One region of the Paenibacillus sp. JZ16 genome, then DNA from elsewhere that is predicted to be linked to it. Evidence: riboswitches for the same ligand, from Rfam matches in the RefSeq annotation. Region 1 holds a riboswitch; the other holds the start of a gene.
The links. A riboswitch is a leader RNA that binds a small molecule or an ion and turns the genes downstream of it on or off. The one in region 1 is predicted to bind cyclic di-GMP.

Region 2: another riboswitch for cyclic di-GMP. It lies ahead of BJP58_RS04110 (non-ribosomal peptide synthetase); the one in region 1 lies ahead of BJP58_RS11935 (transglutaminase-like domain-containing protein).

What each region holds. Positions count from the first base shown of each region.
Region 1 is NZ_CP017659.1:2,654,004-2,661,515, reverse strand. It holds gene BJP58_RS11955 (sensor histidine kinase) at 1-1,408, opposite strand, end outside; gene BJP58_RS11950 (ABC transporter substrate-binding protein) at 1,568-3,064, opposite strand; gene BJP58_RS11945 (carbohydrate ABC transporter permease) at 3,154-4,083, opposite strand; gene BJP58_RS11940 (ABC transporter permease) at 4,096-5,049, opposite strand; cyclic di-GMP riboswitch class I at 5,320-5,406, shown strand; cyclic di-GMP riboswitch class I at 5,464-5,552, shown strand; gene BJP58_RS11935 (transglutaminase-like domain-containing protein) at 5,566-6,366, shown strand; gene BJP58_RS11930 (collagen binding domain-containing protein) at 6,576-7,512, shown strand, end outside.
Region 2 is NZ_CP017659.1:930,507-938,018, reverse strand. It holds gene BJP58_RS04115 (hypothetical protein) at 1-1,265, shown strand, start outside; cyclic di-GMP riboswitch class I at 1,840-1,934, shown strand; gene BJP58_RS04110 (non-ribosomal peptide synthetase) at 2,140-4,299, shown strand; gene BJP58_RS04105 (AraC family transcriptional regulator) at 4,704-6,944, shown strand; gene BJP58_RS04100 (ABC transporter permease) at 7,151-7,512, shown strand, end outside.

The DNA of each region.
Region 1 (7,512 bases):
GCTGCATCCAAAATTTCACGGTAGGGATGTGCAGCAGCGCCGGCTCTACATTCACTTGATAATAAAAACGCTCGGGATACTTAAACTCCATAATCTCCAAGTACTTCTGCAGCAATTCCAGTTCGCTCGCAATCGAAATGATATTTTCCTTTTTGACGATTTCACGATAGAGCGTCCCCAGCGTTGCAATGGCATCAGCGGTGTCCCTGTCCTGATTGACAAGAGCAGTGGAGCGGATCACCTCCAATGTATTGTATAAAAAATGAGGATTGATTTGATGTTGAAGCGCTTTCATTTCAGTTTCCTGCTGTTTGATCTTTAACAGATATTCATTGCGGATATGCTTATCCAGCTGCTGAATCATATCGTCCAATTCCCGGGCGATCATGCCGTATTCATTTCGACGGTAACGGGCAGGGCGGTTAGGCGTGAAGTTGGCCATCTTCACACGTCCAATCGATTGAATGATGCGGCGCAGGAAGAGGGCATCATCCCGCATATTGTATGCAATGAGCAGAAGCACGCTGACCATGGCCGTCAATATGATCATAAAGATGGTGATCAGCATCCCGGCATGCTGACGGATGAGCATGGATAAATCGATGATGCTGACGAATTTGAAATTAAACTTGGTGGATGGAAAGGAGACAAAAAAGATATGCTTCAAAACACCTTTAGAAATAATGCCGTGACTGCGTCCTTTCGCCGCGGCTAGTCGGGATAACTCCTCCAGATCCCGGTCCTGTTCGTTCCCGATCAGATATATTTCACCGGAAGGGCTGACTGCAGCAGCATTACCCAATCGGAAGCTTTGAACGGATTTAAAGATCTGTTCACTGCTGACCAAGAAGCGCAGCTCACCGAATTCCTGGGAACCTGACGTTGGATCCGACAGTTTCTTGCGATATACGAACCCCTTCATCAGGGTATCGCGAAAAGTTTCATCTGTATTCGGAAGCCCGAAGGTAAAGCTTGCAATTCCGTTATCATTAAAACGGACGACATTGCCATGCTTATCGGTATGCGTGCTTATCTGCGTGATTTCGCCCTGCGCCCAGCTGTACAGATAGGTCTTCACATCCTCCGGAAAAGAAACCAGCGGCTGCGAGAATTGGCTGTTCTGCAGCCTGCGGGTTAAGTATCCCTCAGCGCTGCTGCTTAAAAAGCTGCGAGCATCATCCATCAGAGCGGGATTGGAATACATTCGCTGCATGTAAGCCTCGATGCGGTCGGCATCATACTGCAGCTCATTCTCTACACGCGAGAAGGCATTAGCCGCCTCGATGCGGGCATTGCCAACCCATTGATTCAGCAGCATGGCACAGGTCAGCGTACCAAGCGTAAGTCCGATGGCCACGACGAAGATGACATAGGCAATAAACTTGTGACGATAAATTTTGATTTGCAAAAAAGAGCCCATACGACACCTCGATTGCAGCAGGTCGTTGAAACAGATGTTGCTATATCTCAATTTAACACGATTTACGCAAAGCTTCATAGATCGTATGGAAAAAGCATCCCTTAAGAGAGCCTCATTAAGGGATGCGCCTGATTGTAATCTGTAATCTTACTTGAAGTAATTGTTGATTTGCTCTTGGGCAGCTTGCATAATCGTGTCCATGCCGGCTGACTTTAATTCAGCCGTAATCTTCGGCACCATGGTTTCCGGATCGGATGCGCCCGTGATCAGCTCATATTTGTATTTATCCCATACGGCTTGGCAGTTCGCTACTTCGGTCTGAAGATCGGTGATGTCCAGCGCAAAGCCCAGGACGGTGGAAGAGGTCGCTGCATCGTTCAGCTTTTTAACCTGCTCCCACTGATCTTCAGGGGCGCCCTTGGTCACCGCCAAATTGAAGAATGTGCCTTGCGTGTAGGCAGCCAGCGGCCAAGTATCGGATGTACGCTCAATCACCTTTTCGCCATCGACGTTGTTGTAGTCGACGCCTAACTCGCCGAATGCCAGCATATTGCGAAGTTTAGGATCGGTATTCACTAATTCAAGGTATTTCAATGCTTCCTTCTTATACTTGGAATTCGCTGAAATCGCGTTTAGCGAGCCTTGGATCGTACTGGTGGTATAGATCGGTCCATAATGCTGAACCATATTATATTTTTCAATGGCGTCATTGATTTGCCAGCTGACCTCGGCTCCCGGGAATGCCTGGGCTGCAAAGAACGGTCTGCCTTTGTCGTTCTCCGTCTTTGTCGGAGCATCCGGGTTGATGATGCCATCCTGATACCACTGGTGCAGGAGCTTCAGATTGGCCATGACATCCGGCTGCTCGAGAACAGAGACCACCGTGCGTGCTGCATCGTCCGCTTTTACGCCGATGGGAGGGAAGCCCAGCGTTAAATCGTCATAGTCGTTAAAGAAGCCGTTCAAGCCTTCGCCTTGCGTCATTGGCAGCGGATAGAAGCTTTTGCCTTCGCCGGCCTTCATGTCACGAAGCGGCTTATCCAGATCCTGCAATGTTTTGATATTGTTGATGTCGATATTGTACTTTTGCACATACTTGTCATCGAATACCCAGTACTGCGTCAGCGCGGAATCCTTGTACGTCGGAACGGAATAATATTTGCCGCCGATCTTGGTGCCTTCCCATACCTTTTCGGGAATCAATTTGTACAAGTCCGGCGTTTCGCTCTGAACCAGATCCGTAATATCGGCAAACGCGCCCATTGTCACTTGCTTGCTGTATTTACCGCTGTTCGTGAACATGATGTCGAAGGGCTCGCCGGTATTCACGATGGTGTTCATTTTGGTGTCCCATTCGCCCCAGCTGGCTACCTTGATGTCGACCTTCACGCCAATCTTCTCGGCCGTATAGGCATTCATGGCATCCACCGCTTTGCTGAAATTGTTCGGCACTTGGCCGCCGATGGTCCACCAGGTTAACGTCGGAATATCCTTGCTTGTCGTTTCGGAGTCTTTGGATGTGTCCGGCGTCGCTTGGGATCCGTCTGTTGTGGAAGCAGGCTTCGAGCCGCCGCAGGCTGCCAAAGCGGTCAACATTAGCGTCAGCACGCACAGCGTAGAGATGAACTTTAATGCTCTTTTCATTTCATTTCCCCCTTTTTGAAGTTAAATTAACTGAGTGTTGTATAGCGGATATTTATCATAAACCAAGCTTGTCTTGGTTTATTTCGTCATTAGCCCTTCACGGCGCCGACCGTCAATCCGGAAATAAAATACTTCTGGAAGAAAGGGTAGGCGAATGCTACAGGCAGCACGATGAGAATGGCGACCGCCATGCGGGCGGATTCCTTCGGCATCGTTGCGACGAGCATGGCGTAGCTAACGCCCATACTCGCTGCATTCTTGGCGAGTGCATCGACATTGCTCATTAAGCTGTTGAGCAGCGCTTGCAGGGAATACAGGTTCTGGTTGTCGATATACAGCATCGATTGAAACCAGTCGTTCCAGTAAGCAAAGCAGAGAAACAATCCGATGGTGGCGATGACGGGCAGCGAGATCGGCATAATGATCGAGAAGAAAATTCGCAGCTGGCTCGCGCCGTCGATTTCGGCTGATTCGATCAGCCCGTCGGGAATCGTGCTTTTAAAAAAGGTTTTACATATGATGACGTTGAACGATGAAACGGCGAGCGGGAGAATAAGCGCCCAAATGCTGTCTTTCAGTCCCAGTAAATTCGTGTTAATGAAGTAGCTGGATACCAAGCCGCCGTTGAATACCATCGGGATGAATACCACCCAGGTGAGAAAACCCCTTAGCTTGTAGTTGGGGCGAGAGAGAACGTAACCCATGGAAGCGGTCAGCAATACGCCGAGCACGGTACCGACCACGGTAACGAGGGCGGATACACCGAGGGCCCGCAGAATCATCGTTCCCTGCTTGATGATGTAAACGTAAGCCTCGGCTGACAAAGCAACCGGCAGCAGATGATATCCGGTCTCACGGATGGACTCCTCACTGGAGAAGGAGATGGACAGAACAACGATTACAGGTATGACGCAGAGCAGGGCCAGCATAATAAATACCAGGTTGAAGAACAGGTTGACGGCTTTGTTTGTACGGTTAAACTTCTCAAGGCCCGTCTCGTAATTGGTTTTTGGTGTCATCGTCTTGCCTCCTTACATCATCGCGCTATCGGGATCGATTCGACGAACAATCCAGTTAGCGACCAGAATCGTAGCGCATCCCAGAACAGACTGTACAAATGCGGCTGCGGATGCCATCCCTACGGTGGCGGTTTTCAGTTGTTTATACACCATGACATCGATGGTGGTCGCCACGTTGAACAGTGAATTGGAGTCTCGCGTGACCTGATAGAACAAACCGAAATCGGTGTAAAATATGCGCCCTACGGCCAGGATGAACATCATGACGATCACCAGCTTGAGCATGGGCAATGTTATGAATCTCGTCTGCTGCCAAATCGAAGCGCCATCAATAACAGCTGCTTCATAATAGGTGCTGTCGATGCTTGTGATGGTTGCCAAATAAATGACCATACCATAGCCCAGGCCCTTCCAGACATTTAAGAGAATCAAGAAGAATGGCCAATATTGCGGCTCCATATACCAGTTAATAGGATCGCTGCCCATACTGACGAGCATTTGATTGACAATTCCTTTGTCGAAGCTTAAGAATGCCCAGCCTACCGCAGATACGACCACCCAGGATAGGAAATAGGGGAGGAACATCATCGTCTGATAGACTTTGCTGGCTTTGCGGCTGTGGAGGAGGCCGATCATGATCGCGAATAGGACGGGCAGAACGATCCCCAGCACAATAAACACAATGTTGTATCCGATCGTGTTTCGAATGATGATCCAGGCGTCATTCGACTTGAATAGGAACTCGAAGTTTTTGAGGCCGATCCAAGGACTGTTAAACACATTGCTCAAAAATCCGCCGCTAATCCTGAAATTTTTAAAGGCGATAATGATCCCGAACATCGGCAAGAAACTAAACAGGATGTACCAAATCGTGGTCGGCAGCGCCAAGAGGGTTAGCTCCGTATCCTGCTTGTGCCAGCGTATTCGTAAGCGCTTTCGTTTTTTGGGTTCGGCTTGTGAGCTCATGTCTGTCACTCCTTACGGTGTTATCTCGCTTGTCGTGCACTTGTTAGTTTTATTGTATAAGAGGAAGATTCGATGCTTCCAGATAACAAACTTGATACTATAGTCAACAAACGTTAGATTCGAAAGATTTATTGCTCTATTGTTCGTTAATTAACAAGAGCCAAACGTTCAAGGTTAGACGCTCTGTGGGACCTAAGACAATATTCCAAATTTTAATTTTTTTATTGATAGAAATGGATATATTTGATATGATGTATTCACAAAAGCTACTCACGATAACGGCAAACTTGTCGAAAGGCAAGGACGCAAAGCTACAGGGTCTTCTTGACGAAACGTCAATGACAGCCAGCTACCGAACGAAGACGCTTTTTTTGTTTTTTTGGACAAACATCCACTGAATCCTGTGAAACTCTAATACGATAATGGCAAACTTGTCGAAAGACTAGGACGCAAAGCTACAGGGCCTTCTTGACGAAATGTCAAATGGCAGCCTGGCCACCGAAGGGGAGTTACAGCATGCGCAACGCAATGTTCGCGATAATTGGACTTTTTGCGTTACTGATATGGGCTCCGGTTGTACAAGCTGCACCATCTGAAGATTGGCTGGGCTTGGAGGAACTGGATCGTGGAGCAATCGTCATTCGATATGACGTGAAAGCAGGCACCAAAACGAAGCTCATGATCGGAAAAGGTCAGGATCAATATACATATGGGCTTTCGAGGGCCAAGCAGCAGGAAGTTTTTCCACTGCAGATGGGCAACGGGAACTACAAGATTTCCGTGCTGGAACAAGTCAGCGGCAGCAAATACAAGATCGTACAGGAAGCGGCAGTTAAACTTCAACTGACGAACAGCAGCCAAGTGTTTTTGAACTCTGTACAAAATGTCGATTGGAGCGAAGAGGGCAAGGCTGCTCAGCTTGCGAAAAAGCTAACCCGCACTGCTCACTCCGACAAGGAAAAAGTACAGGCTGTCTACGAATATATCGTCGGGACGGTTCGGTACGACAACGCTCTGGCATCCAGCAAGCTGACGGATTACCTTCCCGATAGCAACCGCACGATCGCTGGACAAAAGGGAATGTGCTACGATTACGCCTCCCTGTTCGCTTCCATGCTCCGAAGCCTCGATATTCCGGCAAAGCTTGTCATGGGAACCTCGGAATACGTCGATGTCTACCACGCCTGGAATGAAGTATATTTGAACGGGCAGTGGGTAACCATTGACACAACCGTCGATGCAAGCTGGAAAAGCAAAGGAGCCGGATACAAAATGATTAAAGATGCCTCCAGCTATTCAGCATCCAAATACTACTAATTAATGCGTAGCAATAAAACTAAGCTTTGGACGATTATGTCCAAGGCTTATTTCGCTTGTATAGAAATTGTATAGTTTTGGCCGATATAATGCAGGAAGCCCGCTGGGTTCTGAAGGAAAATACAGACACCAATGAATCGTGCGCCCGTAACAGGTCTTGAAGATGATGGCTCGTGAAGTCCATTATTGGCATGCATTTTGATAGAAGCATGGGACGAATCAGCGCACGAAAAAGTAAGATCGGAACCGAATATTACGAGGGTAATGATAAGATTGAGGGAGAGATTATGAAGAAAAAAGTAAGTGGAATTGTTGTGGCGCTGCTGCTTCTGTTTCAAACCCTATTGGGCACATTTGCTTGGACGGCGAATGCGGCGGGGAGCGAGCAGCCATCAGCCGCTACTGTGCAGGAATCAGAGACTGGCGTGCAGGAATTAGAAGTTAGCGAGCCAAAGACAGTCACGGATGACGTATATAACACGCCAGCACCAGCAGTCGACATGGAAGGAATACTAACCAAAGTCGTATTAACCGATGTGAACGGTACCGTGGTTGATGCGGTGTATAATCCGGACAGCAGCCTGGACATCGGTGCAGCCGTTAATCTCAGCTACGAATGGGAGCTTCCGAACGGACATGGCTACAAGAATGGGGATATATTCACTTTCGAGCTGCCGACGCAGTTTGAGATTTTTACGGACATTGACGCACCGCTCCTTGCCGGTCAAGGCGAAGTTGGCCGATTTACGGTTGATCGGAACGGGAAAGTTGTGATGACCTTCAACGATTACGTGGAGAATCATTCCAACATCAGCGGCAAGCTGGAAATTCGCACAGAGTTTAAGAAGGAAGTTCTTAAAGGAAGCACTGAAATCATTATTGCATTTCCGATAAAGGGCGGGGTTCAGACCATCATTGTGAACCTAAAGCCGCAAGGCGGAAAGCTGATCGAGAAGCAAGGGAAAGCGATCGGCAAAGATCAGATCGATTGGACGGTCCAGATCAACAAATCATTGGATAAAATCAAGCACGCGGTTCTCACAGATGAAATGCCTGAAGGCTTGGAACTCATCGCGGATTCCGTAGAGGTTTATAACCTGCAGGTTAACGGTGACGGCTCAGCGCTTCTTGGTGATAAGCTGGACG
Region 2 (7,512 bases), 1.7 Mb from region 1:
TGATTGAGACGCCGGAGCTTCCGTTTCCGGCACAGTTTGTGGAATTGTTTAATATCGGGAAGAGCACAGACGGGCAGATTCTGTCTTCGGGCTTCATTTCAGGCGGGGGAATGGGAATTTACTCGCCGACCCGTAACGAGACCAAGCATTATCCTCAAATCGGTCAAGTCGAAGGGTTCGGTTCATTGAACGGAAAGATGTATCTCGGCGTTTATCCTAGAGCGACCCTCTTTGAATACGATCCAGCCAAACCTTGGAACCGGACGGACCCATCAGAACCGAATAACCCGCTGCGGCTTGGTCAGTTGGGTTCGGAGCAAGACCGGCCCGTAGCCATGCTCGGGGTCGAGGAAGAAAACCTGTTATACATCGGTTCCTATCCAATTGCAGGCAAAACAGGCGGGGCACTTACCGTCTACAATCCTGTTACCGGAAAGTTTGATGTGAAGCGCGACATTATATCCGGTCATTCGATCAATTCGTTGCTTTACCAAAATGGAAAGCTGTTTATGGCCACCGGCGCGATGACCGGCGGAGAGGGGAAACTTGCCATTTACGATACAGCATCAGGCCGAGTAGAGCTGGAACAGGTACCTGTTCCGGGCAAAAAAGCAGTAACCTCTTTGATATGGGGCCCGGACGGTAACATATGGGGAATGGCGCTGGGGGCTCTGTTCATCTATGATACGGAACGCCAAGAGATTATTTACAGTGAGGATATGTTTCCTACAGCAGATTATGCACACAGCAATCCTCGATTGACCATTGGAACGGACGGCAATGTGTACGGTACCATTTATACGGGATATGTTGCTGACCATACTTATACGAGCAAGATGTTTAAGATTGACACAGCAAGCAAATCGCTGTCCATCTTGTTGGAGAGCAATGCGGAAAAGCTGGCGCAGGACGACTTTGGCAACTTCTATTTCAAATATGGCAGCGAGCTGATGAAGTATAGCGACCCGAATCTGGTCATGCCGCTGGACAAAGTACAGCTCGAGGCTGAATCGCTCCAGCTTCACCCCGGAGATGAGGTCGGTTATTCCTACGAAGTCTTCCTTGAGAGAGGAAGAACGACTAAGGAGTTATCCGGCGCTCACATTGAGTATTTGAGCAGCCGTCCGGATAAGGCGGTGATCGACCCCAAAGGAAAGATTATCGCCAAGCATCCGGGGCAAGCCGAGTTGTCGATTCGAATTACATTGAACGGGGTAACAGTTGAATCCAATAAAATCAAGGTGAAAATAACCGGACCTTTTTAAAACTGTTCATGACATATAGCAATATGAGGCCGTTGTCCTGGACAACGGCTCTTTATTTTATTATCCAGTGATCCATTAGACCGGGAACTTGAAGGATGGAATTACCAAGTGGGTTGAACTTATGAAAGTTTTCTGATCGGAAGCGAAATGTCCTTACCAGTTATAGATGGTAATTTAGTCCTGTTTGACAGGAGGCAAAAGTTATTGGACTTGATGATTCCTGCTGTCGCAATTAGGTCAATGGATATAGGAGTGAAGTTAAAAAATAGAACTATTTTCTTGATCAGCCATCATCTAATATCCAAGTAATTACAGAAAATCGCAGCCTTTCTTTTGAACAGAATAGCTTTAATACATAGTTAAGTGAAGTGTAGTGAAGGCGAGGAGTGGAAAAAATTAGTAAAGATTAACTATCACGACCTAGTGTTTCATGAGGGTTATCAATATCATCAAAACCATTCTTGAAAGACAATATTGAACAAAAGACCTATCGATTTTCATTTGGAAACAAGATACAGTAATTGTAAATCGAATACATAATATAATCATGGTTTACAATTTAAATACTATTTTTGTACGACAATAGCAAACCCACCGAAAGGTGGCGACGCAAAGCTATAGGGGCTAATGTGGGATCTACTGCGACCGCAATGCCAGCCAGTTGCCGAATACAACGGGAAACCTCCGTTTTATTCATTATTTTGAATTGAAGAAAGGGGTTTTTTTGACGTTCCAAAAAACAACGGTGGCTTCGCTATAAAAAACTAGTTTGGGGTTGAAGGGGGACATTACTTGATCGCAGAATGCGAAGAGGATTTTTCTGTTCGTTAACAATCAGACATTAATGAATCGATTATCCGGGAGGTTGATGGTCATGGAACAAACGACTTGTGATGTATCAATTGACGAATTGCCGAGGGGGGGATGGGCCGACGATGAAGGAAACCAGGTTCGTTTTTCCCTTGATTTTGCAACGACCCGAAAACTCCATGAACTTGCGTTCAATTTCGGAATAACTGTGGATATGGCACTTATGGCTTGTTATGCGATCCTGCTTGCCAAATATACCGGCGAGGATGATCCTGTAATTGGGTATCTGTTGGAAAGACAGATGTTTCCTATACGTTACTCTCCTACTGTACATAAGCCATTAGGTAAGTTTCTGATAGAAGTCAAGCATACCACGATGCAAGCACTCGAAGATCGGAATATGCGAAAGAATTTGAGCGGCAACCCGTTCATCAAAGCGGCGTTTACTTGGCAAAACGCCAATGCCACTCCTTATGAATCCGATCAGCTGGGGACGTTTGAGCTTGCTTTGACGGCTTTTAAGAAGGAATTTATCATGATACACCTTGAATATTCGGCCCGCTCCTACAGAAAAGAAACGATCGAGCAGATGAGCGGCCACTTGAGCCGAATCGTGCATGAAGTAGTTGATTTCCCCGAGAAGGTGATTGCCGACATACGTATGATGTCGGAAGAAGAGGAGAGACAGATTCAGGCTTTCAGCGGATCTAAGACGGACTATCCTTCCAGCCAAACGGTCCATTACTTGTTTGAGGAACAGGTCCGTTTAACCCCCGATCGCCCGGCGGTCATGACCGAGGACCATCAGATGTCCTATCGGGAATTGAACGAACGCGCGAATCAGCTTGCAAAAGCACTGCAGGATCACGGCATTAAGCCGGAGAGCGTCGTTGGGATTGTCGCGGATCGGTCTGTCAATATGATTGTCGGGCTTACAGCCATATTGAAAGCTGGCGGCGCTTATATGCCCATCGAAGCCGATTTTCCGTGCGAAAGAATCGAATATATGCTCAAGGACAGTCGAGCGGGATTTTTACTGGCTCCTTCCAGTTGGAAGCCTGACATAGCATTTGAGGGAAAAGTAATTTATTGGGACAACGCGCAGCTAAGCCTTGACAGCTGTCCCCATACGATATCTGCAGCAACCTCGCAAAGTCTAGCCTATATCATCTATACTTCCGGATCAACGGGGACACCGAAAGGAGTCATGGTTGAGCATCGTAACATCGTAAGACTGGTCAAGAATACCAATTATTTCAACTTTTCCAAGGAGCATCGAATTTTGCAAACCGGTACAATAACATTCGATGCGTCGACCTTTGAAATTTGGGGATCCCTTTTGAACGGATCTACTTTGTATTTGATGAAGGACACGGACCTATTTGACCTTTACAAATTGAAGGAAACCATCATCGGCCACCGCATTACGGCTTGGTTTCTGACTACGGCTCAATTCCATAATCTGGACGAACAGGACCCAGACGCCTTTCGTACGTTAGACATCTTGCTAATCGGCGGAGAAGCGTTATCGCCGAAGCACGTAAATGCCGTAAGGAAGAGGTGCCCCGATCTGCGGATGATCCATATGTACGGTCCAACGGAAAACACGACGTTCTCCACTTACTTCCCGATCGAACGTGATTTCGAATCGACCATTCCAATTGGCAGACCAATATGCAATTCATCCGCTTATATTCTTGATAAACAGTTGAAGCTTCAGCCGTTCGGAGTAGTAGGAGAGCTTTGCGTCGGAGGAGACGGTATCGCGCGGGGGTATGTGAATCAGCTGGAATTGACAGAAGCCAAGTTTGTGGAACATCCGCTCCTCGGGGAAAGGTTATATCGAACGGGGGATTTGGCCCTGTGGCTGCCGGATGGCAATATCGAAATGATCGGGCGAATCGACGATCAAGTAAAGATCCGAGGGTATCGAGTGGAACCGGGAGAAATCGAGACCCGGCTATTGGAACACAACGCAATCTCGAAAGCCGCGGTAGCCGTCAAAGCAGACGGAAGTGGAAATCCGATAATATGTGCGTATTTTGTTGCGAAACAGGTGTTGTCCGAAACGGAAGTCAAGGCGTATTTAGCCCGGAATTTGCCTGAATATTTCCTGCCTTCACTTGTGGTGCAGATGGAAAGTTTGCCGCTTACCCCTAACGGGAAAGTCGATAAAAAAGCTCTGCCGGACCCTGATCTTCTTCGTCCGATGCTCGTCAACTGAGACGAACCGCTAAACGAAACGCAGCAAATGCTTAAAAAGATCTGGCTGTACAAGGATGTGGAGCAAATCGAGACCGCATTTGACCCGATCTATCGATGTTTATCGTCCAGTCATCACCAATGATGGATGGGAGCACACTAATTTGGGTAGGGAGCAAGGAAGGAAAAAATTGAACAAAACAGATAAAGTGAAGTCAAGGCTAAAGTATGATGACGGCAAGCAGTCACCCTAAAACAAAGGTTGACTGCTTTTTCTTTTGTGAGGAGTTTAAACTTGCTGCTCCTTCCGCCACTGTCGGATTATCATCAAAATTATTCTAAAGTTACTTCAACCGACAGGGGATTGCCCCCCGTTGTATAATTCATTAATACAAAAGCATGTCCACATTACATAGGGGCGGGGTTATGATGCGCAAATCATGGTTTAAACGACTACTATTGTCCTACATGCCGGTATTTATGATTGTCATCACGTTTATTTTCTTTGTTTTCTTTCAAATGTTCAGTGAGCAAAGCCGTCGCGAGGCGCTGAATGCCAATAAGACGCTGTCCCTACAGGCGATGCGGATCGTGGATACCTCGCTCAAAGTGATCGATAATATGATCGTCCTCGAGAGTATCAACAGCGAGTCTTTGAACAATTTTTTTAAAGCAAACTCAGGAAGTGATGCCTACATCAACATCAGGGCCGTGCAAAAGCTTAAGGAATTGATCAATTACTATCCTTTGATCGATTCCATTTACTTGGTGCGATATTCGGACGGATATGTGTTGAGTGATGCAACCAACGCTTATATCGGTTCATATCCTGACCGCAAATTTATCGAAGAATATCAGGTGTCGAAGACTCCAAAGTGGACCGGTGGGCGCAGTTTCGAGCAATTCAAAATGATTGGCGGTAAACAGGTGGTCAGTCTGGTGCGGGGATCGCCATACATGAAAAATAATCTCGGCATGATCGTGGTTAACGTTTCGGCGGATTCGCTGAAAAAATTGACGGAGAATATGTACGAATCCAAGGTCAGCTTCATCCAGGTTAAAGATGCTTCCGGTCAGCTGTTGTTCGGGAGTGAGGCGAAAGTTAAAGAATCCGAGCTCTTCTCGGAATATACCTCGGACTACACCGGTTGGAAATATGGAAGCGGTCTCATCAATGGCGGATATGTCAACACGATTTCAGAACTCTATAATCTGTGGTTTGTGATCGGACTCCTCATGATCGCCGCCGGATTCATCTGGATGATCTATGTGACTCGGCGCAATGCCAGACCGATCGAGCGGATCGCCGAGCGATTCAGCGACTATTCCCTGCCTGTAAGGGGCGCGGGCTTATGGAAAGGCAGTCCCGATGAGTTCGCATTTATTGAGTCGGCGTTCGATCATATCCTGGAGCAGTCCAGGCAATACCAGGAAAAATACCAGGAAGATCTTCATCTGCGGACAAGGTATCTGTTCCATCAGCTGATTGAGGGACAAACCGATATGAGTCTGGAAGAGTGGCAGGAGGAAGCCGCCATACTGAATTTACCCGAGCCGCTGGACCGGTTTAGGTTACTCATCATTGAAATGGACAACTACGGAGAGTTCTGCCGGAAGTATACGGCGAGTGATCAGAATCTGCTGAAATTCGTCCTCCGGAACGTGGTGAACGAGATTGCGATGAAGGAGAGTATTCGTTTGTGGTCGGAATGGACGTCGCCCTCCTGCCTTGCCGTCATTTACTTTGAGGGGGACGAGACAGAGGAGAGAGAGGGAGAAGCTTTATCCCGTTTTGGCGCGAAAATGCGGGGCTGGACCGAGCAAAATTTGAAATTTACCGTTACGATTGGAAGCGGCGAGGAGGTTTATCGGATCCAAGACCTGTCCAAGTCGTATAAAAGCGCAGCCCAAGCGCTTAAATACAAAATCGTACTCGGGGAAAACCGTCTGATTCGTTGCGAGGATATCGCCGGCACCAGCCATGCCGAAGTGTACGCTCACCTAGGAGAAATCAGCTCGATTATTCAATCCTACCGAATGCTGAACATAGGGTGGGAGGAGGCATATGAGGCATGGTTCGCACAGTTAAAGGGCAGCCTTCTTACCAATGAAGAGATATTTAACCTGATGAATTATTTACTGTACAACGTCGGCCGGGAGCTTTCGGACATGAATAAGGATGTCTACCGCGAGTGGTCCCAGGTACGGCTTCCCCTACTTACGGAAATGCTGGACCATGGCAGTTCACTGGAGCAGCTGCGGATTGAAATCAAGCAAGTCATGACCAGTTTGTTCGAATCCGTGGGTCAGCTACAAGAAGGCAGGCAGTACGCAGCGCTTATCCGGGAGATCTGCAAGCTGATCGAACAGGACTATGCCAACCCGGATTTGTCGCTGGAGATGCTCGGGGATCGTTTTCAGCTGAATCCCAAATATATAAGCAAGTTGTTCAAGGGACATACCGGACAGAGGTTCGTCGATTTTCTTATCCAGGTACGGATGCGTGAAGCAGTGAAGCTGTTGTTGGAGACGGATGCCTCTGTACAAGAGATTGCGGAGCGGGTTGGCTATACCCACGCCATCTCGTTAACGCGAGTATTTAAACGGATTATGGGAACGGCACCGGGCGAATACCGCAGCAATCAGCTCCGCAAAACGAACAGTTGAAAACGGTTTCTTTGTAGAAAACGGTTAAGGTGGCGAGCTCATCGCTGCCTTTTTCGTTATAAATCATGCAGGCGAAAATGGTTAACCCGTTTATTCTTGTTTCTTGTTGATCGCAAGATCGGGCGTTTACAATGGCAATACATTCCGCCGCATCCAAAAGGGCGCTAACGATATCCGCAACATACAACGAAAAGGAGTTCATGCTGATGCGAAGTCTCAACAATAAGTTACATGGCGGTCCCGGGCTACCCGGTCCTGCTCAGGTCGGCACCCGCTCCCGCCCGCAAACGACGTGGATCCGGATCAGGCGCCACTGGCAGCTGTATCTGGTTCTCCTGCTCCCCTTTCTTTACTTGATTGTATTCAAATATGTGCCGATGGCCGGGATCGTGATTGCATTCAAGGACTACAGCGTCATTAAAGGGATTTGGGGAAGCCCTTGGGCTGGATTCAAATACTTTGAACAATTTTTTGAATCCCCAAACTTCTGGCTCTACATCAAAAATACGCTCGGGATCAGTTTCTATGGTCTGGCCGTCGGGTTTCCGGCACCGATTATTCTGGCGCT